Regions from separate parts of the Lysinibacillus sp. NPDC056959 genome, predicted to be linked through region 3. Evidence: riboswitches for the same ligand, from Rfam matches in the RefSeq annotation. Region 3 holds a riboswitch; each other region holds the start of a gene.
What was found. Region 3 has a riboswitch for thiamine pyrophosphate ahead of thiW (energy coupling factor transporter S component ThiW). Riboswitches for the same ligand answer to the same signal wherever they lie in the genome.
Positions count from the first base shown of each region.

Region 1: linked by a shared signal. The riboswitch ahead of ACFTQ7_RS08115 (ABC transporter substrate-binding protein) and the one ahead of thiW (energy coupling factor transporter S component ThiW) in region 3 are both predicted to bind thiamine pyrophosphate.
Region 2: linked by a shared signal. The riboswitch ahead of thiM (hydroxyethylthiazole kinase) and the one ahead of thiW (energy coupling factor transporter S component ThiW) in region 3 are both predicted to bind thiamine pyrophosphate.

Region 1 is NZ_JBHURE010000005.1:62,314-69,866, reverse strand. Features, by position in the region: gene parE (DNA topoisomerase IV subunit B) at 1-1,956, shown strand, start outside; gene parC (DNA topoisomerase IV subunit A) at 1,953-4,385, shown strand; TPP riboswitch at 4,555-4,665, shown strand; gene ACFTQ7_RS08115 (ABC transporter substrate-binding protein) at 4,839-5,834, shown strand; gene ACFTQ7_RS08110 (thiamine-binding protein) at 5,836-6,126, shown strand; gene ACFTQ7_RS08105 (ABC transporter permease) at 6,126-6,896, shown strand; gene ACFTQ7_RS08100 (ABC transporter ATP-binding protein) at 6,874-7,553, shown strand, end outside.
Region 2 is NZ_JBHURE010000025.1:21,276-28,828, reverse strand. Features, by position in the region: gene mbcS (acyl-CoA synthetase MbcS) at 158-1,747, opposite strand; TPP riboswitch at 1,991-2,089, shown strand; gene thiM (hydroxyethylthiazole kinase) at 2,175-2,930, shown strand; gene thiD (bifunctional hydroxymethylpyrimidine kinase/phosphomethylpyrimidine kinase) at 2,930-3,754, shown strand; gene thiE (thiamine phosphate synthase) at 3,744-4,376, shown strand; gene ACFTQ7_RS20715 (alpha/beta-type small acid-soluble spore protein) at 4,525-4,740, opposite strand; gene thiI (tRNA uracil 4-sulfurtransferase ThiI) at 4,894-6,102, opposite strand; gene ACFTQ7_RS20705 (cysteine desulfurase family protein) at 6,105-7,259, opposite strand.
Region 3 is NZ_JBHURE010000001.1:339,899-347,451, forward strand. Features, by position in the region: gene ACFTQ7_RS01585 (MFS transporter) at 1-1,182, shown strand, start outside; TPP riboswitch at 1,249-1,356, shown strand; gene thiW (energy coupling factor transporter S component ThiW) at 1,458-1,955, shown strand; gene ACFTQ7_RS01595 (VWA domain-containing protein) at 2,229-4,826, opposite strand; gene ACFTQ7_RS01600 (vWA domain-containing protein) at 4,810-6,555, opposite strand; gene ACFTQ7_RS01605 (DUF58 domain-containing protein) at 6,567-7,442, opposite strand; gene ACFTQ7_RS01610 (AAA family ATPase) at 7,439-7,553, opposite strand, start outside.

The sequences.
Region 1 (7,553 bases), on a different contig from region 3:
AGCGTCTATAATGATGACGCCATTCAAGTATTAGAAGGATTAGAAGCGGTACGAAAACGACCCGGCATGTATATCGGTTCTACAGATGGCCGTGGACTTCATCACCTTGTTTATGAAATCGTAGATAATGCGGTGGATGAAGCACTGGCTGGCTTTGGTTCTCATATCATTGTCAATATTCATAAAGATCAAAGTATCAGCGTTCGAGACTTCGGCCGTGGAATGCCAACAGGTATGCATAAGATGGGGAAACCCACTCCCGAAATTATCTTTACTGTCTTACATGCTGGTGGTAAGTTCGGGCAAGGTGGCTATAAAACAAGTGGTGGCTTACATGGTGTAGGTTCTTCTGTTGTTAATGCTTTATCCACTTTTTTAGAAGTAACGATTCATCGTGACGGTAAAAAGTATCGTCAACGCTTTGAAAACGGTGGCCATCCTGAAACAACATTAGAAGAAATAGGACAAACAAAACAGACAGGAACACTTGTACATTTTCTACCAGATGACACAATTTTCTCTGTAACAAAATTCAATTATGATACGCTTGCAGAACGTTTACGAGAGTCCGCATTTTTATTAAAAGGCTTAAAAATTGAGCTAATTGATGAACGCGAGGAAGGCAAAGGTGATGTTTTCTTTTATGAGAACGGCATTGAAGCTTTCGTTGCGTATTTGAATGAGGAGAAGGATGTCCTTCATCCTGTTAAGTATGTGGAAGGGATTCAAGACGATATTGAAGTAGAATTCGCCTTCCAATTCAATGATGGTTACTCAGAAACAATCCTTTCATTTGTTAACAATGTTCGTACTCGTGATGGTGGTACACATGAAACAGGTGCCAAGTCAGCATTAACACGTGTTTTCAATGAATATGCGCGTAAAATTGGCCTGTTAAAAGATAAAGATAAAAACCTTGAAGGGACAGACATTCGTGAGGGCTTAGCTGCGATTGTTTCTGTTCGTATACCAGAGCATTTACTACAATTTGAAGGTCAAACGAAAGGTAAGCTCGGAACTAGTGAAGCGCGCTCGGCGGTAGATAGTGTTGTTTCGGAGCAAATTTTATATGTGCTTGAGGAAAACGCTGAATTATCTGCATCTCTTGTGCGTAAAGCTATTCGTGCGCAGCAAGTACGCGAAGCTGCTCGTAAAGCACGTGAAGATGCACGAAACGGCAAGAAAAGCAAAAAAGGCAGTACGATTCTTTCCGGAAAATTAACACCTGCACAATCGCGAAATGCTGCGAAAAACGAGCTGTATTTAGTCGAAGGTGACTCTGCAGGAGGGTCTGCAAAACAAGGGCGAGATCGTACGTTCCAAGCGATTTTACCATTGCGTGGTAAAGTTATTAATACTGAAAAAGCAAAGCTTCAGGATATTATGAAAAATGAAGAGATTTCAACGATTATCCATGCTATTGGTGCTGGTGTCGGAACAGATTTCTCTGTCGAGGATGCAGCATATGACAAGGTCGTGATTATGACCGATGCTGATACGGACGGAGCACATATTCAAGTGTTGCTGCTAACGTTCTTCTATCGATATATGCGACCATTGATCGAAGCTGGAAAGGTATTTATCGCATTACCACCACTTTATAAAGTATCAAGAGGCACTGGAAAAAAAGAAGTGATTGAATATGCTTGGACCGAAAATGATTTACAAACGGCCATTAAAAAAGTTGGAAAGGGTTACATATTACAGCGTTATAAAGGGCTTGGTGAGATGAATGCTGACCAGCTGTGGGATACGACAATGAACCCTGAAACGCGTACATTAATTCGTGTAACAATTGAGGATGGTGCACGTGCTGAAAGACGTGTGACAACATTAATGGGCGATAAAGTAGAGCCACGCCGTAAATGGATCGAAGCGAATGTAGACTTCGGTATGGAGGATGATTCAAATATTTTAGACAATGAATTCATCCAACAAGAGGAGGACCAAGCATGAGTAGTACGGAAAAATTTCAAGATTTACCTTTAGAAGAAGTTATGGGTGACCGTTTTGGTCGCTATAGTAAATATATTATTCAAGACCGCGCGTTGCCTGATGCACGTGACGGTCTTAAGCCTGTGCAACGACGTATTTTATATGCGATGTTTACAGAGGGCAATACGAACGATAAACCATTCCGTAAATCAGCCAAAACTGTCGGTAATGTTATCGGTAATTATCACCCACACGGTGACAGCTCAGTTTATGAAGCAATGGTGCGTATGAGTCAGGATTGGAAGGCGCGCCATATGCTTATTGAAATGCATGGGAATAACGGCTCTGTTGATGGTGACCCACCGGCAGCGATGCGTTATACAGAGGCAAGACTATCTGCTATTGCAGCGGAAATGCTCCGCGATATTGGCAAGAAAACCGTTGAATTTGTGCCAAACTTTGATGATCAGGATATGGAGCCGACTGTTTTACCAGCTCGTTTCCCGAACTTATTAGTCAACGGTTCAACGGGTATTTCGGCAGGTTATGCGACGGACATCCCACCTCACGCACTTGATGAGGTGCTAGATGGTGTTCTTATGCGTTTAGATAAGCCAAACTCCACGGTTGATGAATTAATGACCGTTATTAAAGGGCCTGATTTCCCAACAGGTGGCATCATTCAAGGTGTCGATGGTATTAAAAAGGCATATGAGACTGGACGCGGTAAAATCATTGTGCGCGCTCAAGCAGTCGTAGAGCCAATTAAAGGTGGCAAAGAGCAAATCGTTATTACGGAATTACCGTATGATGTCAATAAAGCAAATCTTGTGAAGAAAATCGATGAGCAGCGCGTGGATAAACGACTTGAAGGAATTGCAGAAATTCGCGATGAATCAGATCGTACCGGCCTACGTGTTGTCATTGAGCTGAAAAAAGATGTTCCAGGACAAGGGATTTTACAGTACTTGTTTAAAACAACTGATTTACAAGTAGCCTATAATTTTAATATGATTGCTATCCATAATCGTCGTCCGACAATGATGACATTGCCATTGTTATTGGATTCTTATATTGCCCATCAAAAGGAAGTCGTGACGAACCGTTCTATTTATGATTTGCAAAAGGCTAAAGATCGTTCGCATATAGTTGAAGGCTTGATAAAGGCATTGTCTATTTTAGATGAAGTCATTGCAACGATTCGTTCGTCGAATGATAAAAGAGATGCAAAAACGAATTTACAAGCGAAGTTTGACTTTACAGAAGTACAATCAGAGGCAATCGTTAGCTTGCAATTATACCGATTAACGAATACAGATATTACAGAGCTTCGCAATGAACAAGATGAATTAAATAAACTGATCGCCAAGCTTGAAGGGATTCTTAATAGTGAAGCAAAGCTTGTACGTGTCATTAAACAAGAATTGCTCGACATTAAAAAACGCTTTACAGAGCCTCGTCGCTCAAAAATCGAGCAAGAAATTGAAGAAATCAAAATTACGTTAGATGTCCTTGTACCAAGTGAAGAGGTCGTAGTGACTGTTACAAAGGATGGCTATATTAAACGAACATCTACACGTTCACATGCAGCTTCAAACGGTCAGGATTTTGCAATGAAGGATTCCGATTATTTATTATATGAAGCAAATTTAAATACACAGCATCATCTACTGCTGTTCACAAATCGAGGCAATTATATTTATCAGCCAGTCCATGAGCTTCCTGATATTCGTTGGAAGGATCTTGGTCAGCATATTTCAAGTATTGTGCCAACCGGAAAAGATGAATCTATTATTGCTGTATATGGTTTTGAGACATTCGAACAGGCCAATACGTATATTTTAACGGCTACGAAAGATGGACAAATTAAACGCTCATCAGTAGCGGATTATGCTGTAACACGCTATTCGAAGCCGATAAAAACGATGAATGTCAAATCAGGCGATGAAATGATTTTTGCAAGTATTGTGACGGACGAGGTAGAACTAATGTTAACGACAGATACTGCCTATGCAATTCGTTTCCCAATCGAGGAATTACCAGTAACAGGTGTAAAAACAGGTGGCGTCAAAGGGATTACACTGAAAGACGGAGAAGCATTAGTCGGCATCAATGTTTTACCACCAGATAAAACGTCCTATGTGGCAATTATTACGCAACGCGGTGCTGTGAAGAAAATGAATGTAGCCGAAGTAGAATTGACTAGTCGTGCAAAACGCGGCTTAAAAGTATTAACAGAGTTAAAAGCGAACCCGCATCGAATCGTGGCTGTAGTCAAGGTTACTGATGGGGAACAGCTAATGATTGAAACGGAAAAAGGTGTGCAAGAGTCCCTTGATGTACAAGCATTAACTCGAGCAGATCGCCATTCAAATGGCTCCTTTAAAGTGGATATAGCTACAGACGGTGCCATTTCACATGTCTTCGCGGTAAAAAAAGAAGAGAAATAACATTAGTTTTATAGCCTAGCTCCTTGGAGAGCTGGGCTTTTTTGTAAAATGAAACCAATCAGTTTTGTGCTTTGATGAGGCTGTTTAATAATAATTCAGCGCTATCGATAAACAGACCCTTGTCATTTACGGATAGATATGGTTATAATAATCTCGAAAAGTTCATATCGAAAGAATGTAGGGGGGCTGGTAGTTGCCAGCTGAGATTGTGTCCGATAGACGCTGACCCTTTGAACCTGATTTGGCTCGTACCAGCGTAGGGAACATCTATTCAAAAAAAGAAAGTTTTTGATACTGATTGTACAACGTCTGGGAGGAATCCTAGGCGTTTTTTATGTTTTCAGACTTTTGTTGCATGCACATACCTTACGTGTAAACAGACCGTGAACGGTTTCTTCTGGTAAAGACATTCATTCATGAACACTTTCACACTACTAACTTGGAGGATTCAGCATGAAAAAATGGTTATTGGTCCTAATGGTTGCACTTTTAACATTAGTGGGCTGTAGCGAAAAAGAAACTAAAAAGGATGCTAAAGGATTAACAAAAGTATCGGTAGTTCTTGATTGGACACCGAACACAAATCATACAGGTTTATATGTAGCTGAAAAACTTGGCTACTTTAAGGAACAAGGCTTAGATGTTGATATTTTATTACCTGGTGAAACGGGTGCTGATCAGCTTGTAGCATCAGGAAAGGCTCAGTTTGGCGTAAGCTATCAGGAAGGAATTACACAGGCTCGTGTGCAGGATGTACCTTTAGTATCGATTGCAGCGATTATACAACATAATACTTCTGGCTTCGCATCTACCGCATCAAAAGGCATTACGTCACCAAAGGATTTTGAAGGGAAAACATACGGTGGCTGGGGTGCACCGCTTGAAAAGGCTGTACTACAATCACTAATGCAAACAGAAGATGCAGATATTAATAAGTTAGATATCGTCAATGCAGGTGATTTAGATTTCTTCACTATGATGAAAAAAGATATTGATTTTGCGTGGATTTATTATGCATGGACAGGTATTGAAGCAGAACTTCGTGGCGAAAAGCTGAACATGCTTTATTTAACAGATTATAGTGAGCAGTTAGATTATTACACACCTGTACTTGCTACAAATGAAAAAATGATTCAGGATAATCCTGAGACGGTAAAAGCATTTGTCGCTGCTGCAGCAAAGGGCTATGAATATGCAATAAAACACCCTAATGAGGCAGCTGATAGTTTACTAGAAGCAGTACCGGATTTAGATAAGAACCTTGTGCATAAAAGTCAGGAATGGTTAGCAGATAAGTATCAAGACGATGCTGCACAATGGGGCGAGCAAAAATTAGCTGTCTGGGAAAACTACGCGAAATGGATGGCCGACAACAAAGTTTTAGAGGGCGAATTTAACGCAAAACAAGCATTTACAAACGACTTTTTACCGAAAAAGGAGACAAAGTAATATGGCAAACTCTTTAATAAGTGTACAAATTATCCCGAAAACTGAAACATATGAAGATGTGATCCCATTTGTCGATGCAGCAATTGCAGTTATCGACGCTTCAGGGGTGAAATATGAAGTTCATCCATTAGAAACGACAATGGAAGGCGAGCTTGCGACTTTGCTGCAAATTATTGAAAAAATGAATGCCAAGATGATCGAGCTTGGCGCAATCAATGTCATTACGCAAGTGAAAATTTTATATCAGCCATCCGGTATTACAATGGATACGCTAACGGAGAAATACAAGTAATGAAGCAGGCTGTTAAACAAGGAAGGACGATAATTTTTATCGCCTTCCTCTTGTTCATATGGGAACTAATTGTCCGTTTTGCTGATATTCCACATTGGCTTTTGCCTGCACCAAGTGCCATTTTGAAAGAGGGCTTTCAATCGTATGAGACGTTTGTGCCGCATGCTTTAGCTACTATACAATTAGCACTTCTTGGAATTGCTATCGGGATATTATGTGGGCTCACAGTTGCGGTGCTATTACATCGTTTTACGTTTATAAGGGAGCTATTTTACCCTATTCTCATTATGTCGCAAAATGTCCCAGTACTTGTCCTAGCACCATTATTAATCATTTGGTTTGGCTTCGGTTTATTGCCAAAGCTCATTATTATTTGTCTTGTGTGCTTTTTCCCTATAGTTATTTCGGCAATGGATGGCTTTCGTCAAACTTCGCCTGAGCTAAAGCATTATTTTGAGATGATAGGTGCTACGAAAGCCCAAACCTTTTGGAAGTTAGAATGGCCTTATGCGTATCCAGCGATTTTTTCAGGCATAAAGATTGCTGCTACCTATAGCGTCATGGGGGCTGTTATTGCGGAATGGTTAGGAGCGAAAATGGGGATTGGCGTTTATATGACATTGGCACAGTCTTCATTTCGAACGGATCGTGTATTTGTAGCGATTTTCGCTATCGTATTTTTAAGTTTATTATTATTTAGTGCTATTCGATTAATAGAAAAACTTGTTGTGAAGGGGAGAGGAAACTATGCTAAGCATTCAAAACATTGATAAATCTTTTGATTCCCTTCTAGTTATCCGTAGTTTATCTTTTGAGGTGAAGGACGGGGAATTTGTGGCGATTATCGGTCCGTCAGGCAGTGGGAAAAGTACACTTTTTCAATTAATTGGTGGTGTTTCTTCTATAGATAAAGGTGCTATTTTATTAAACGGCACAGATATCCAGAAAAAAAGAGGGACGATTGGCTATATGCCTCAGCAGCCATGTTTATTACCGTGGCGGACGATCCTAGAAAACGTCACGATGGTCGAGGAGCTTCATGGAAAACCTAATGTTAACGTTGCGAAGGAATGGTTAGATAAAGTGGGGCTCGCAGCATTTGTAAATGCATATCCTAATGAGCTGTCAGGTGGTATGCAACAACGGGTATCGTTTATTCGTGCAATTGTCAGTAATAAACCTATTTTATGTTTAGATGAACCGTTTTCAGCACTGGATGAGTTTACAAGGCTTGAAATGCAGGCGTGGCTATTATCGATTTGGGAGAAATATCGAAAATCTATATTGTTCGTTACACATAATATTGAGGAAGCTTTGTTTTTAGCTGATCGTATTATTGTACTCACAAAACGACCAGCGACGATGAAAAAGGAAATAATCGTACCTTTTGCAAGACCACGACAAGAAGAAATTCGCCATTCCGCTTC
Region 2 (7,553 bases), on a different contig from region 3:
CAATAATATGGCTTATCGCCTTAACACGAAGTTGATCTCCAACACTTTGCAAAAGCTTTAACTTATTCAACCTATAATACATTACCTAATATTATAAAAAAAATCAAAGTTCATAAAAAAGCAGGAACTTTGATTTTCGACATTATTTCCTAGGAAATTAATGATGAGTGATAGAATGGATTTTTTCTTGCTCTCGTAATTCGACACGACGAATTTTGCCTGATGAAGTCTTTGGCAGCTCAGTAACAAATTCAATCGCACGAGGATATTTATATGGGGCTGTTAAAGTTTTTACATGGCTTTGCAGTTTTTTTATAAGTGTTTCATTACCAACTTCTCCTTCACAGAGCACAACAAACGCCTTCACGATATTTCCACGAATCTTATCTGGACTTGCAACAACGGCAGTTTCTTTCACAGCCGGATGCTTTAACAACGCATCTTCTACCTCAAATGGGCCAATCGTATACCCAGAAGAAATAATGACATCATCCCCACGTCCTTCAAACCAAAAATAACCGTCATTATCTTTGTATGCACGATCTCCGGTAATATACCAATCGCCTCTAAATTGTAAATTTGTTCGCTCTGGATCGTTTAAATATTTTTTAAATAACGCGGGTGTTTCACAGTGTACAGCAATATCTCCAACTTCCCCAACCGCAACAGGATTTCCAATATCATTTATAATTTCAATAGTATTACCCGGAGTAGGTTTGCCCATTGATCCCATTCTAGACTCCATCCCTACCATTGTACCAACAAGTAATGTATTCTCTGTTTGTCCATAGCCATCTCGTACTTGTAAATTATAAACTTCGGAAAATACTTTTATCACTTCACTATTTAAAGGTTCACCTGCTGACACAGCCTGACGTATTGTACTTACATTAAAATCTTGTAAATTTTCAAGACTCGCCATAAATCGATATTCGGTTGGTGTGCAACATAGAATATTAATATTGAATTTTTCAATCAGTGCAAAGTAAGTTGCCGCATCAAAGTGACCTTTGTATACAAATGCTGTTGCACCACTTCCTAAAGTAGCGAGGAACGGACTCCAAATCCATTTTTGCCAGCCTGGAGCTGCTGTTGCCCAAACAATGTCACCCTCTTGAACCCCTAACCAATTTGGCGCAGTAGTTCGCAAGTGTGCGTAACCCCAGCTATGTGTATGTACCGCTGCCTTTGGATTGCCTGTTGTACCACTTGTATATGCTAAAAATGCAATGTCTGTACACTTAGTTGGAGTAGAGCTTATATAAGATGTTGGTTGGCCTTGCATTTTTTCAAGCAACGGTTGCCAAGGCTCATGTGCATGACCAATGACAAATTGCTTTATTGCTTGTAAATTTTCCACATTATCAAATTGTTCAATATAAGGCTCAAATGCAACAACTCCTTTTGCATCGGCATGATTGATTCGATATTCAATATCTTTAGTTCTCAGCATTTCTGAACTAGGAATAATCGTTAACCCTGCCTTCAAAGCTGCAATATATACGATATATGCTTCCACTGACCTCGGTACCATGACTAAAATAACATCGCCTTTTTTTAAACCTTGGGAGGTAAATACATGTGCTGCCTGATTCGCCTTTTCAAGTAAAGTTGTATATGATAAGTACTGAATTTCCTCGTCTTCGCTATAAATTAATAATGCATTTTTGGTAGGATCCTGTGCATACTTTTCAATTTCCTCTGAAATGTTATACCATTCTGGTGCGATTAAATCTTCTCGTTTCATGGCAATTGCCCCCTTTTGTTACGCCCATTATAAAACTCAATTTTTATCATTTTCAATGGAATTCACTCTAATTCATTAAAGTCGTGACAACTATCATGCCCCGCTATATGGCATCAGTCACGTATTGCTTCTATTTATTTCAACTTGGCGTAATCATCGCTTTCGCACAGAATTGCTGAATAAAAATAAAAAACTCCCTATTGAACGTGAATGAATAATATGGTACATTTTGGTCAACTAAAAGCATAATTGCAGGGGGACTCAATTAGAGTTGAGAAGGTAAAACCTGACCCTTTGAACCTGTTAGTTAATACTGACGTAGGGAGCAATTCACATCGACTTACTGATGAAAGGCTCTTTTACGTGTTTTTTGCACGCAAAGAGCCTTTTTTGCACGCTTACGTCCATCCAACGAGGAGGACTTAAATTGATATTCCAAACGATCCGTAAACAAAATCCACTTATTCATTGCATGACGAATTATGTTGTTGCTAATTTCCAAGCAAATGGCTTATTAGCAGTAGGCGCTTCACCAGTCATGGCTGATGACGGTCATGAAGTTGAAGAAATGGTCACAATCGCCTCAGGTTTATTGATCAATATCGGGACCCTTAATGAGCGAATGAAAGAATCCATGTTACTTGCAGGGAAAAAAGCAAATGTTCTTGGCATTCCGGTTGTTTTAGATCCTGTTGCAGCAGGTGCAACGACTTACCGGAAACAAACAGTACAGCAATTATTGGAGGAAATAAAATTTGCGGCAATTCGATGTAATATCGGAGAGCTTGCAGCAATTGCCAATGTAGACTGGCAACAAAAAGGCGTAGATAGTGGTAGTGGTTCAATTTCTATAGAACTAGAGGCACAGAAAATAGCTCAACTATACAATTGTATTGTTATTGTGACCGGTGAAAAGGATTTTATTACTGATGGCAAACATCAGCAATGGGTTACGGGTGGAAATTTACAAATGACAGAAGTTACTGGAACTGGTTGCTTATTGAGTGCACTATGTTGTGCCTCCTTCACCGCAGGAGCTCAACCGTTTGACCAATTACTAGAAACATTATCGCTTTATAAAAAATTAGCAGAAAAAGCCGCTTCTTCTACTCGATTCATTGGCGATTTTCAAATTGCTGTATTGAATGAACTACATCGCCTTTCAAAGGAAGGTGAAGAATAATGCATATTGTAACGACAATTGCCGGTTCAGATAGTGGCGGCGGTGCAGGTATACAAGCTGATTTAAAAACATTCCAGGAATTAAAAGTATTTGGAACGTCTGTCATTACAGCTTTAACGGCCCAGAATACTTTGGGTGTATCAGATGTTTTACCAATTGAAGTGAGCTTTGTTGAAAAACAACTGAAAGCGCTAATCGAGGATTTTTCAATTAGTGCTATTAAAACAGGAATGTTGTTTTCCTCCGAAATCATCCAATCAATTGCACATATTTTAGCCGAAGTAAATATTCCCCTTATTGTAGATCCTGTTATGATCGCAAAAGGTGGCGAGAGCTTATTACAACAAGAAGCAATTGAGGCATTACGAAAACATTTGCTACCTTTAGCAACAATTGTAACGCCAAACATTCCTGAGGCCGAAACCCTTTCCGGAAGAAAAATTAATTCTATAGCAGATATTAACGAAGTAGCCCAGATCTTATTACAGACAGGCGTTCAATGCGTCGTTATGAAGGGCGGTCATGTAGAGGATAAATGTTATGCTACTGATTATGTATTTTTTCAAGATGGTCGATCATTTTCTATGCAATCTACTCGTATTACAACAAAAAACACGCATGGTACAGGATGTACATTTTCCGCTGCATTAACTGCTTTTCTTGGTCTTGGGCTACCTATAGAAATGGCAATTGAGGAAGCTAAAAAATTTATTCAATTAGCAATAACTCATGATTTATCCATTGGGAATGGCCATGGTCCAACAAATCATTTTGCTTATCAACAGTATAAGGATTCCTGCGAGGTGATCATTCATGAAACGTGACGATTTACAGCTATATTTTATTATGGGTACAGGTAATGTTTTCAATCAGGAGCCACTAACCGTATTAGAAAAAGCTCTCCAATCTGGAATTACTATGTTTCAATACCGTGAAAAAGGGCCAAATCCCCTTACTGGACAAGCCTATGAAAATTTTGCTCGTAAATGTCAAAACCTCTGTCAACAGTATCATGTTCCGTTTATTATTAATGATGATGTAGAGCTCGCTATAAAACTTAGAGCAGATGGCGTTCATATTGGCCAAGAAGATTTTCCTGTGTCAATGGTACGTGAAAAAATTGGCAACATGATACTAGGTGTTTCTGTTCATTCTCAAGCGGAATTAAAAACTGCTTTACAATATGGTGCTGACTATGTAGGAATTGGTCCAATTTTTTCAACTACTTCTAAAAGTGATGCCAAACCGCCTATTGGAACTGAATTTTTACAACAAGTTCGCAGACAATATCCAAAGCTGCCTATCGTTGCAATTGGAGGCATAAACTGCTCGAATGCACATACGGTATTTAAAGCAGGTGCAGATGGAATAGCAGTTATTTCCTCAATTTGCGAAAGTGAGGATATTCCGAATACAGTCTCTACATTTAAAGCATTTGTAGGATAAAGTGAAACTTTAATCAGTGGGTGTCTTTCAATCCGGTTTTTTAATTACTCCCCGTTAATACGGGATAAAAAATAAACATTTTAAACAAACTAAAACCAGTGCCTTTTACGGTCACTGGTTTTAATTTTAATAATTGCTAATTAAGCAATTATTGGTTGTTCGGCATACCTTTTAATTGAGATTCTGCCATTTGTACAAGACGTTTAGTGATTTCACCGCCAACGGAACCGTTAGCACGAGCTGAAGCGTCAGCTCCTAATTGAACACCAAATTCTTGTGCAATTTCGTATTTCATTTGATCAAGTGCGCGCTCTACACCAGGTACAGCAAGTTGATTTGAACTGCGGTTGTTGTTGTTTGCCATGTGTTTCTCACCTCCTTGTGAATATAGAATGTGCGATTTTAGATTTTTAATACAAAAATATTTCAGGTAAATTGTACCTCAGAAGGAAATAGACTAAAAAAGCCGACTCAAAATGTACTTTTGAGTCGGCTCTTATGAAATCGCAAGTTTCTTCTATAGAAGATCCGCAAATTTATCGGCTTCTTGTTCTTTTTTCGGGAAAATGTAAACTTCACGGTTTTTCACTGCTCGTTCGATGAGTTCATCAAAATCCGAAAAGCTTTCGTAATGCTCAACCTTTTCAAGCTTTGGCTTTGTTTTTGGACTTGCAGGAGTAAAAATTGTACAGCAGTCTTCAAATGGCTGAATAGACGTTTCGTATGTGCCAATCTTCTCTGCAATATCGATAATTTCTAATTTATCTGATGAGATTAATGGACGTAAAATCGGTGTGTTCGTTACTGCATTAATAGCTGTAAGGCTTTCAAGAGTTTGACTCGCTACTTGCCCAAGACTTTCACCTGTAACAATAGCTAGTGCGCCTATGTCTTCACGTACTTTGTCAGCCACTTTTAGCATCATACGACGAGTAGTTGTCATCGATACATTAGATGGTACTTTTTCTTTAATAAGAACTTGAATTTCAGTAAACGGAATAACGTGTAAACGTATACTCGCTCCGAATTTCGTTAATTCATTAGCAAGTACCTTTACTTTTTCCAATGAGTTTTGGCTTGTATATGGTGGGCTAAAGAAGTGAATCGCTTCTAAGCGCACTCCTCGTTTCATCATTAAATAACCGGCAACTGGACTATCGATACCACCTGAAAGCATTAATAAAGATTTACCATTCGAGCCTACAGGCATTCCACCTGCACCCGGAATAACTTGTGCCATCATATATGTTGCATCATGACGCACCTCTACACGAAGTTCGATATCAGGCTTCTTCACCTTTACAGACAAATTTTGATATTGTGGTAATACATAACCACCAATTTCGCGTTGAATGGCATGTGATTCTAACGGGAATGTTTTATCTGTGCGCTTTACTTCTACTTTAAATGTAAGCTGTTCATTTTTAAATGTATCCATAATTGTTATGGCTAGTTTTTTCATGGCTTCGATATCTTTTTCACATGCAGCCACGGGACTAAATGATTGAATACCAAAAATTTTAGGTAATCCTTTTAATAGTACGTCCATTTGTGCTTCATCTTGAATGGCTATAAACATTCGATCACGCTCTGTGCGAATGTGTAAATGTCCTAAATCCGCAAACGCATGACGAATGTTCTCTCGTAAACGACGAATAAAATCCATCTTGTTGCGGCCTTTTGTAGAAAGCTCTCCATATCGAATTAAAATTTCTTTCCAAATCATTTTTAAAATTCTCCTTTAAGTTCCGTCAATACTTCATCTAATACTTGTTTAACCTTTACAATATCTTCATCTGTTACATGCGCGCCAAAGCTTATACGAATAACACCATTTTTAAAATGCTCATCGATATTTAGAGCTTCAACAACATGACTTGTTTTTGTCTGTTTCGATGAACATGCACTCGATGTCGATACAATTACATTGCGTTTTTGCAATGCATTGATAATGACTTCACCTTTTAAGTCGCGAATACTAAAAGATAAAATATGTGCTGCTCCTTTTGGTGTTGATAAAATATGCACTTCATCTCCATATCCACGTAATTGAGTGCATATTTCTTCATACCATTGACGATATTTTTTTGCACGGTCATTCATCGTCTCTATCGCTATCCGGGCTGCTTTTGATAATGCTACAGCTTGCGGTACAGCTACTGTTCCGCTACGTAAACCAAATTCCTGCCCTCCACCAAGTGCATACGGTTGCCATTTCATTTTTTTACGGAATGCGAGTACACCTGAACCTTTAAAGCCATGAATTTTATGACCAGAAATTGAAATACAGTCTGGACCATCGTCATCGTTAAATGATATCGGTAACTTCCCGAAGCTTTGAATAGCGTCTACGTGAAAAGCTGCACGACTCGATTCATGAATAATTTTTGCAGCTTCAAAAATCGGTTGGATTGCGCCCATTTCATTATTTACATGCATCATACTTACTAAAATGGTATCCTTCCGCACTTTTGTGCGAAGCTCCTCTAAAGAAATAACTCCGTTTTCATCTACTTGCAAGTATTCCACATCAAAACCGTCTTGCTCAAGCTGCTTCACAGATTCTAGGACAGATGGATGTTCAATTTCAGTTGTTAAAATATGATTTCCTTTATGTGTGTTGCTACGTGCTAAACCAAATATAGCCGTGTTATTGGATTCAGTACCACCTGATGTAAATAGCACATTTTTTGCGTCTGTATGCAAAATATCTGCTACTTGCTCACGTGCACGCATTAATAATTCGTTTGATTCAACACCCATTGCATGAATGGAAGCAGGATTGGCATAATACTGCTCATTCACTACCATAAATGCTTGCATAACCTCTTTTATAGGTTTTGTTGTTGCACTGTTGTCTAAATAGATTGTATTAACTTCCATTATTATCACACACTTTCAAAACGTTGATTTAACGGTATTTATCATAACGCAATCTTCAGCGATTGACTACTAACTTTAACAATTATCCTAATTTAATCACTTATTTGTTTGCTTTTAATGTGAAAAACCACCCTTTATAGAGTGGCATCTTAAAGACTTGCTATGAACGTTTCCTTAGTATAAAAAATGACTAGGATTTATTATGGTGAAATCCTCCTTCAATACGATAATGTATCATACAAGTGATTTCACAGTTTTGGATGACATGTTATTTGAAAAATATGTCATTTGAAT
Region 3 (7,553 bases):
TCTAATAAGGCGGCTTTATATATTTTAATGTTTAATATGTTTATCGCAATGGGGAGTATCGGAATTATTATTCCTGTCATGCCTGAGTATTTAAAACTATTTGGTGCTGCAGGACAAGTACTTGGCATGTTGATTGCAACGTTCGCCTTAGCACAATTTGTTTTTTCTCCAATTGCTGGGAATCTTTCCGATCAATACGGTCGTAAAAATCTCATTATTTTCGGTCTTATAGTTACAGGACTTGCACAAATTGGTTTCGGGCTATCTACAGATGTGTGGATGCTCTTCTTGGCACGCTTTTTAGGTGGCCTTGGATCTGCATTTGTAGCACCTCCTATAATGGCATTTGTGGCTGACGTCACAACGTACGAGGAACGCGGAAAAGGTATGGGGATGATAGGGGCAGCAATGTCCTTTGGTTTTATGATTGGACCAGGTATCGGTGGATTCCTCTCAAAAGTTAGTTTACATTTTCCATTTTATACTGCTGGATTTGCAGCTATCTTAGCAGCTATTTTATCGTTCTTTTTATTACCTGCTACAAAACCGAACACAGCGAAAAAGGCGCAGAAGCAGGATAATCTTGTAAAGCAGATGGCCCGTTCAGTCCAAATGCCTTATTTTGTCATGCTAATTATCATGCTTGTATTCTCTTTCGGAATTGCTAACTTCCAAACAACATTATCATTATTTGTTACAGAAAAGTTTAATTACACACCTACTGATATCGCCATTATATTAGTAATGGGCGGCGCTTTTGGTGTTGTTGTACAGATGTTTGTTATTACACCGCTGTTTAATCGCTTCGGCGAAATGAAAGTAGTGTTAGTCAATTTATTTATTGCAGCCGTTTCGATTTTCTTAATATTATTCGCATCTGGGTTTGCACTTATTTTAATTGTAGCGACAATCTTCTCTACAGCTACGACATTGATTCGCCCAGCTGTCAACACACTGATTTCAAAGCTTGCTGAAAATGAACAAGGCTATGCAGCTGGTCTGAATAATGCGTATATGAGTCTTGGTAATATGATTGGTCCAGCTTTAGCAGGTATGTTATTCGATTGGAATATGAACAGTCCTTATATTTTCGGGTCTATTATTTTAATGGCTTGCTTCTTCCTTGCCCTTATTTGGACAATGAAAAAAGCACCACACCTTATGCATCCTGATTCAAATTAGTCTGAAAAGTTATTGACTATTTTTAGTAGTGTGCTACATTATTAGGAGAAAAACTAACAATTAAATGTTTACCACTAGGGGAGTCTTTAAAAGGCTGAGACGTATATTGTCATATACGGACCCTTTGAACCTGATCTAGTTCACACTAGCGGAGGGAAGTGGCGACACTTGCTTTTTGCTATTTTAAATGCAAGGCCGCTTCCTAATGCTTTTAGGGAGCGGCTTTTTTTCTGGTTAATTAGCGATTCACTAAATACTAAATAGGAGTGGAAATTATGTCAATTCGAAAATTAACAATCATGGCCTTATTAGTAGCAATTGCCGTAGCATGTTCTACCTTCGTTTCAATACCAACAGGCATTGCGCGTGCCTACCCTGTACAGCATGCCATTAATGTAATTGGCGCGATCATTCTTGGACCAGTGCCTACCGTTATGATCGCCTTTATCACAGCCATTATTCGTATTTTCACAGGCACAGGCTCATTATTAGCTATACCCGGCAGTGTTATTGGTGCTTTATGTGCAGCTCTTGCCTATAAATACAGCGGCAAACAATGGCTCGCAGGTATCGGTGAAATGTTTGGAACAGGTATTATTGCCTCACTCATTGCCGTACCTTACGCACATTTATTAATGGGGACATCTGTAGCTGCTTTATTTTTTATGCCAGCCTTTTTAACTTCAAGTACTATTGGTGCTGTATTAGGCATTGTCGTTGCTAGCAATTTACGTAAAACTGTATTTGTAACTAACCTTAATACTCTTTTATAATTCATAAATCCTTTTTGAAGGGATGAGTGATTTATCGGAATGAATTTCTGTTTTATCGGAACAATTTCAGATTTTATCGGAATGTTGCATCGACTTATCGGAATATTTTGGAAAATAAAGTATATCTGACCGCACTAATAGTTTGCAGGAATTATATATTCCCTATTTTCACCACCCACTTTGTAAATGTCATCCAACTATTGATGATAGCCTTGAAATGACAAAAAACGATGGCTCATTGCTATAAAGCGTTGAACCATCGTTTTTAAATTGCTAATGTCGTTTTTTCATGCCCTTTAATAGCTGGGCAACATTTGTGTCCTCTGCCTGTATTGGTTTTTCCTCTACACGCTGATCTTTTTTCTTCGGTCTTGTTAGGAAACCCCAACCAAAGCGTCTAATGGTAATATCAATGAAGAATAGTAGCATCCCTGCTAATATAAGCCATGTTGCGATATTTTGGCGTTCCGCTCCTTTTTTAGTAAATTCACGGAATACTTCGCTCGGTTCTTTCAAAACAGAGCCGCCTGTTTGCTTTGTTAGTTCTTTGATTAGCTTATCGTTCACTGGACGTAATTCATATTCAACACTATAAGGTACACTTAAGCCAGCCTGGTAAATAGCTTGTTCTTCATCGGTAATGCGGAAGAAGATGAGTCCTGGTTCTGCTTGCACGACTGCTCGAACTTGTGATGCTGAAATTGCCTCAAGCTGTGTTTCAAGTTCTTCACCCGCTTCATTGACAGCAACAATATCTAAGAATGCCGCTTCATTTGTTGGGTCAGTAATAACAAAGGAGCCGTCTGATTCTAGACGTACATCGTAGGCAACATCGTTATAGCTTGGTAGCATTTTTGAAATAAGCGTTTGCCAAAATGTACCCCAATTTTGCCATCTTGCCCAGTCTCCCGTCCATTTTCCTGTCGAATCAGAAGTAAAGGCATATGTTTTGCCAAGGCCATATTGCCATTCTGCAAGTACAGGATCTTCCTTCTCACTTTCTGCGATAACAGTGGCCCCCTGCTTTGCTGTCGTACCTATATAAGCATTCATTTTAGGTACCCCATTTGTAAATAGCGTATTCCAGCCAGATGCATTAAATATAGATGGGTAAAATGGGTTATCTTCAATATATGTGCGTGAAATCATAGCAGTTTCACGAGATAAAATAGAGGGAATCGTCTGCTCATCAACAACATCGTAAAAACGCCCACTCCCCATCTCACTGAGTGCTTCAAGTAAGTTAGCATCTGCATCTTGACCAATTGCAACTGTTGATAGAGTCGTGCCATTTTCTTTTCCTTGTGTAATTAAGTCTTCATAGTTACCCGACTGTGACTGTCCATCTGTTAATAAAATAATATGCTTACGCTGCAGCTTTAAATCTGCTAGATTTTCATAAGCTTTAGCAAGTGAACCATATATTTCAGTACCTCCACCTGGCGTTACAGATAAAATCGTATCTACAGCTTCTTCCTTATTGCCAAGTGGCCCTGTCTCAATAATTTCCCAAGGTCGGTCATCAAAGGCAATAAACCCGAGCGTATCCTCATCTCGTAGCATTTCAATTGAACGGGCGGCAGCCTCCTTAGCAAGCTCTAACTTTGCTCCAGACATACTTCCAGAGCGGTCAAGTACGATTGCCAGCCCTAATGATGGTAATTGCTCCTTACCTTTAATCTCCATTTCAACAGGTAGTAAAGTTTCGATTGGTGTTTTAAAATAACCGCCTAAGCCAAAACTATTTTCGCCACCAACCATTGTAAAACCGACACCAAAATTTTTCACTGCTTGCTCAATGACAGTCATTTTTGCCTCGCCTACTAAATGGCCTGGCACATTATCAAAAATGATTGCATTGTATTGTAAATAACTAGAAAGCTCATTTGGTAGACTTTTAGCATCTACCACATCATAGGAAATGGATTGATTGCCAAGTGCTGCTGCGATTGGTGATGGTGTTTCATAGCCATTAACAATTAATAAATGTGGTTCACTTTGCACCATCGTGACGCTCGTTAATTTATTATTTTCTAAAATCGCATCTTGATCGACCTGCACGAGTGCTTCATATTTTACAAGCCCTTCAGCCGTTGCTGCATGTTTATACGTAAAAATATTTGAACCTTCTGCAAGCTCCACTTTCTCACGATGGATGAGCTGATCGTTTTCATATAATAATAGCTCACCTCGTTCTGCTACAGTTGCATTTATTTCAGTGACTAGCTGCTGCTGTTCACCTGCATAAGCAACTTGTGGTGTTACAAAGCTTTTCAGAGATACATCCTTAGCTACAGGTTTGTTAAATGATACTACATCAACACTACTATTTGCCCCTTTAAACTTTGAGGCAAATTCTAAGGCATCTCCTTTTGTTTCATTGCCATCCGTTAAGAGCACAAGTCGCGTTGCTTTTTTCGGATCTACAATACCTGAAGCGAGCTGTAGACTCTGTTCGATATTTGTTTGATCTGTTGCTTTTATAGTTGTAAACTTCGGTACTTCCTTTAAAGAGTTCGATAACATAGCTTCCGTTTGTAATGTCGATGAAAAAGAATAAATTCCGGCAAGTTGTTCATCTTTTTTCGACTGTAAACTTTCCGCTATAAAATTGACCATCTCATCATCTGTACCATTCATTGAAGCAGAACGGTCAACTAAGAATAATACTTGTTCTTCCTTTACGGGTAATAAAATATAGGGACCAGCTAGTGCAAAAACTAAGCAGCATATTGCTACTATACGGATTCCTAGAACGACGATATGACTTTTTTTAAGTCGCTGTCGCTCACGCCAATAGGTCCATCCAAAATACACGAGTAATGGCAGTAAAAGCAACAATGCTAATGGTATATCAATTCGTAAATCCACGACGTCGTTGCACCTCCCACTCTACAACAAGTAATACTAAGATAATAAGAATCAACCAAGGTACGAACGAAGTTTTCGATATTTCTTTCTTCCCATTGTCCTGAAGCTCTCCAAGCGTATAGCTTGTTCCTTTTTCAATCACACGCTCCTGTGCTTGAAGCTGTACAATAAAGCGCTTTTCTTCATCATTTGAGCGTGTTGTATAAATTCCTGGCTTCATTGGAGCTGTTAATAATCCACTCGTAACGGACGATAAAAACTCATCATCTTGCGAATATACACTCCAATCACCTTGCGCTAAAGCAACTGCTCGTTGCTCATTTGGTATAAAAATACCGAGTGAACCAATTGATTCTGAAAGCTGCTGTTCTGCACTCCATAAAAATAATGGGAATGAAGGATGTAGCGGCCAATCTGTATCAGCAATATCTGCTAATACAACAATATCTCCTTCTGGTGAACGCTGTATAAATGGTTGATCTCCAATCGATGCAATTGTTTTATAGCCATCGAATCCAGGATATATAGCACTGACATAAATGTCTTTTAGTTCACTAAATGCAAACAATGCATGACTTGTTGTACCGATTTCCCCAGTAGCTTCAACTTTCTCTACGTCATCCCGTCCAAATAATACAATTGGCTTGTCTATCTTTTCGAGAAGCGCCGTCTGATTTGTCACAATAGTGGCATCCTTATTGTCGGCTACTTGTGAAGATGGAACAATTTTTACGCTACTATTAATCGTTTGAAAACCTTTTTGAATAAGTTGATGCATACTTTGATCAACAACTACTTTTGAAGTCGCTGTTTGTAACAATACAGTTTGTGAATTATCAACCGTGTAATCGTCCTTAGCATCTATGTTGGCCGTCATAGTATCTTCTAACGGTAAGTCTTTAAAAGTTTTTGTTACAGCTTCCTTTGAAGGCAATGTGACACTTTCTGAAACTAACTCCTTACCTGTAACATTTTCTATCGAAAGAGTTACATGTTGTTCTTGGTCCGTATCATTTTGCAACTGCACAAGCGCCACTGCAGATTGTCCATCTGTAGTAGCAGCAAAACGTGTAATTGCGATATTTGTTAAATCCTTCCCAGCTCCTTTTACAATCCACTTCACAGTATCTTTTTCCATCGGCAATTGCTTTTTATCGAGCGAATCTGTAAAGACATAAATAGATGTTGGTGTATTACCGACAAAAGCCTGTGCCACATCGAGAGCCTTATTCATTTGAGCTGTTTCATAGGTTACGTGTAATTCTTGAATAGCTTGTTCAATATCTTTTGTATTTGTTTCTTGCTGTAATATAGCTTTTGGCGTATTACCTGTTGTAATGAGTGTCACGGGCCTTCCATCAAGCTCATTAACCAATGACAGCATTTCTTTTTTCTGTGTGTCAAATGTTGACTGCCCTTTCCCCGCTAACATTGTTGCAGACGTGTCTACAATGAAAATCGCCTGTGCACCAACAATCGTTGACTTTTTAACGTAAGGATTCATTAATGCCAGTACAAGTAAAAGAAGAGCTAGCAGTTGTAAATAAAGCAGTGCATTTTTTTGAAGATGTTTTAAGTATGGTGATACACGTGTTTCTTGCATAATTTCCGACCAAAAAAGTGTGGAGGAAACGGTTTGATCGGTATATTTTTTTCGAAAGAAATAATATAGAAGGACAATGACCGGGATGATGGCCGTCCAGCTAAAAATTATTTGACTAAAGCCCAATACGGCTCACCTCACCTAATCCAATGTGCTTTTAATAATTGTTGAAAGATTGCATGTTGTAATCCATCTTCTACTTTAAGCTGTAATTGTCGAACACCAAAACGCCGACAAATTGCCTCAAATTCCTCTTCATGTAATAAACGTCTTGCCAAATATGTGTCTAGAACTTTAGAAGACATCGTAACATTTACATCTCTGCCTGTTTCACGATCGAGTAAGCGCACATCACCTGTATATTCTGGTGATAGTTCTTCTTGCGTAACTATTTGCAAAATGCGCACATCCCCCGCAAAACGTGGTAGCCTTTTTAAAAGCTGCTCCCATTCCTCGATTGGCTCCAGTCCGTCCGTCACAATAAATAGTACTGTACTATCCTTAGGCAATGCTTTTAAAGCTCCCTGTGCGAAGCTATTTGTATAAGTTGCTTGCTCTATGTCTGTGACTACCTGTAAAAAAGCACGACGATACATGGCACCTTTACGACGAAATGGTGGCTTCACCTCATCCTGTACAAAAGAAAATGATAAGCGATCATCGCGACCGAGCACCATTAGACCAAGTGAGGCGACAATTTGTCGGGCAAACGTCCATTTTTCTTGTTCGCCCATAGATTTAGTTGTATCTAGTAAAATGTGAACGCGCATCTCTTGTTCATCTAAAAAACGTTTAATAAAGTATTTATCCGTTCTCGCAAAGACATTCCAATCAACCTGACGCACATCATCTCCTAAATGATATTCACGAAAATCGGAAAAATCGAGTGATGCCCCGAAGCGTTGCGAACGGTGCGAGCCCTTGTGTTGCCCACGTAATTTGGAGGCCGTCGCTACTTGGAAGCGACTGATTTTCGCTAGCCAATCCTCGGGCAATAATATTTTTTTTGTCACCTATTAACACCCTGCTGTACTTTTTCTAAAATGACATCAATCACATCGTCTGCTGTTTTGCCTGAAGCCTCCCCTTCATAATTCAACAGCATACGATGGCGTAACACTGGC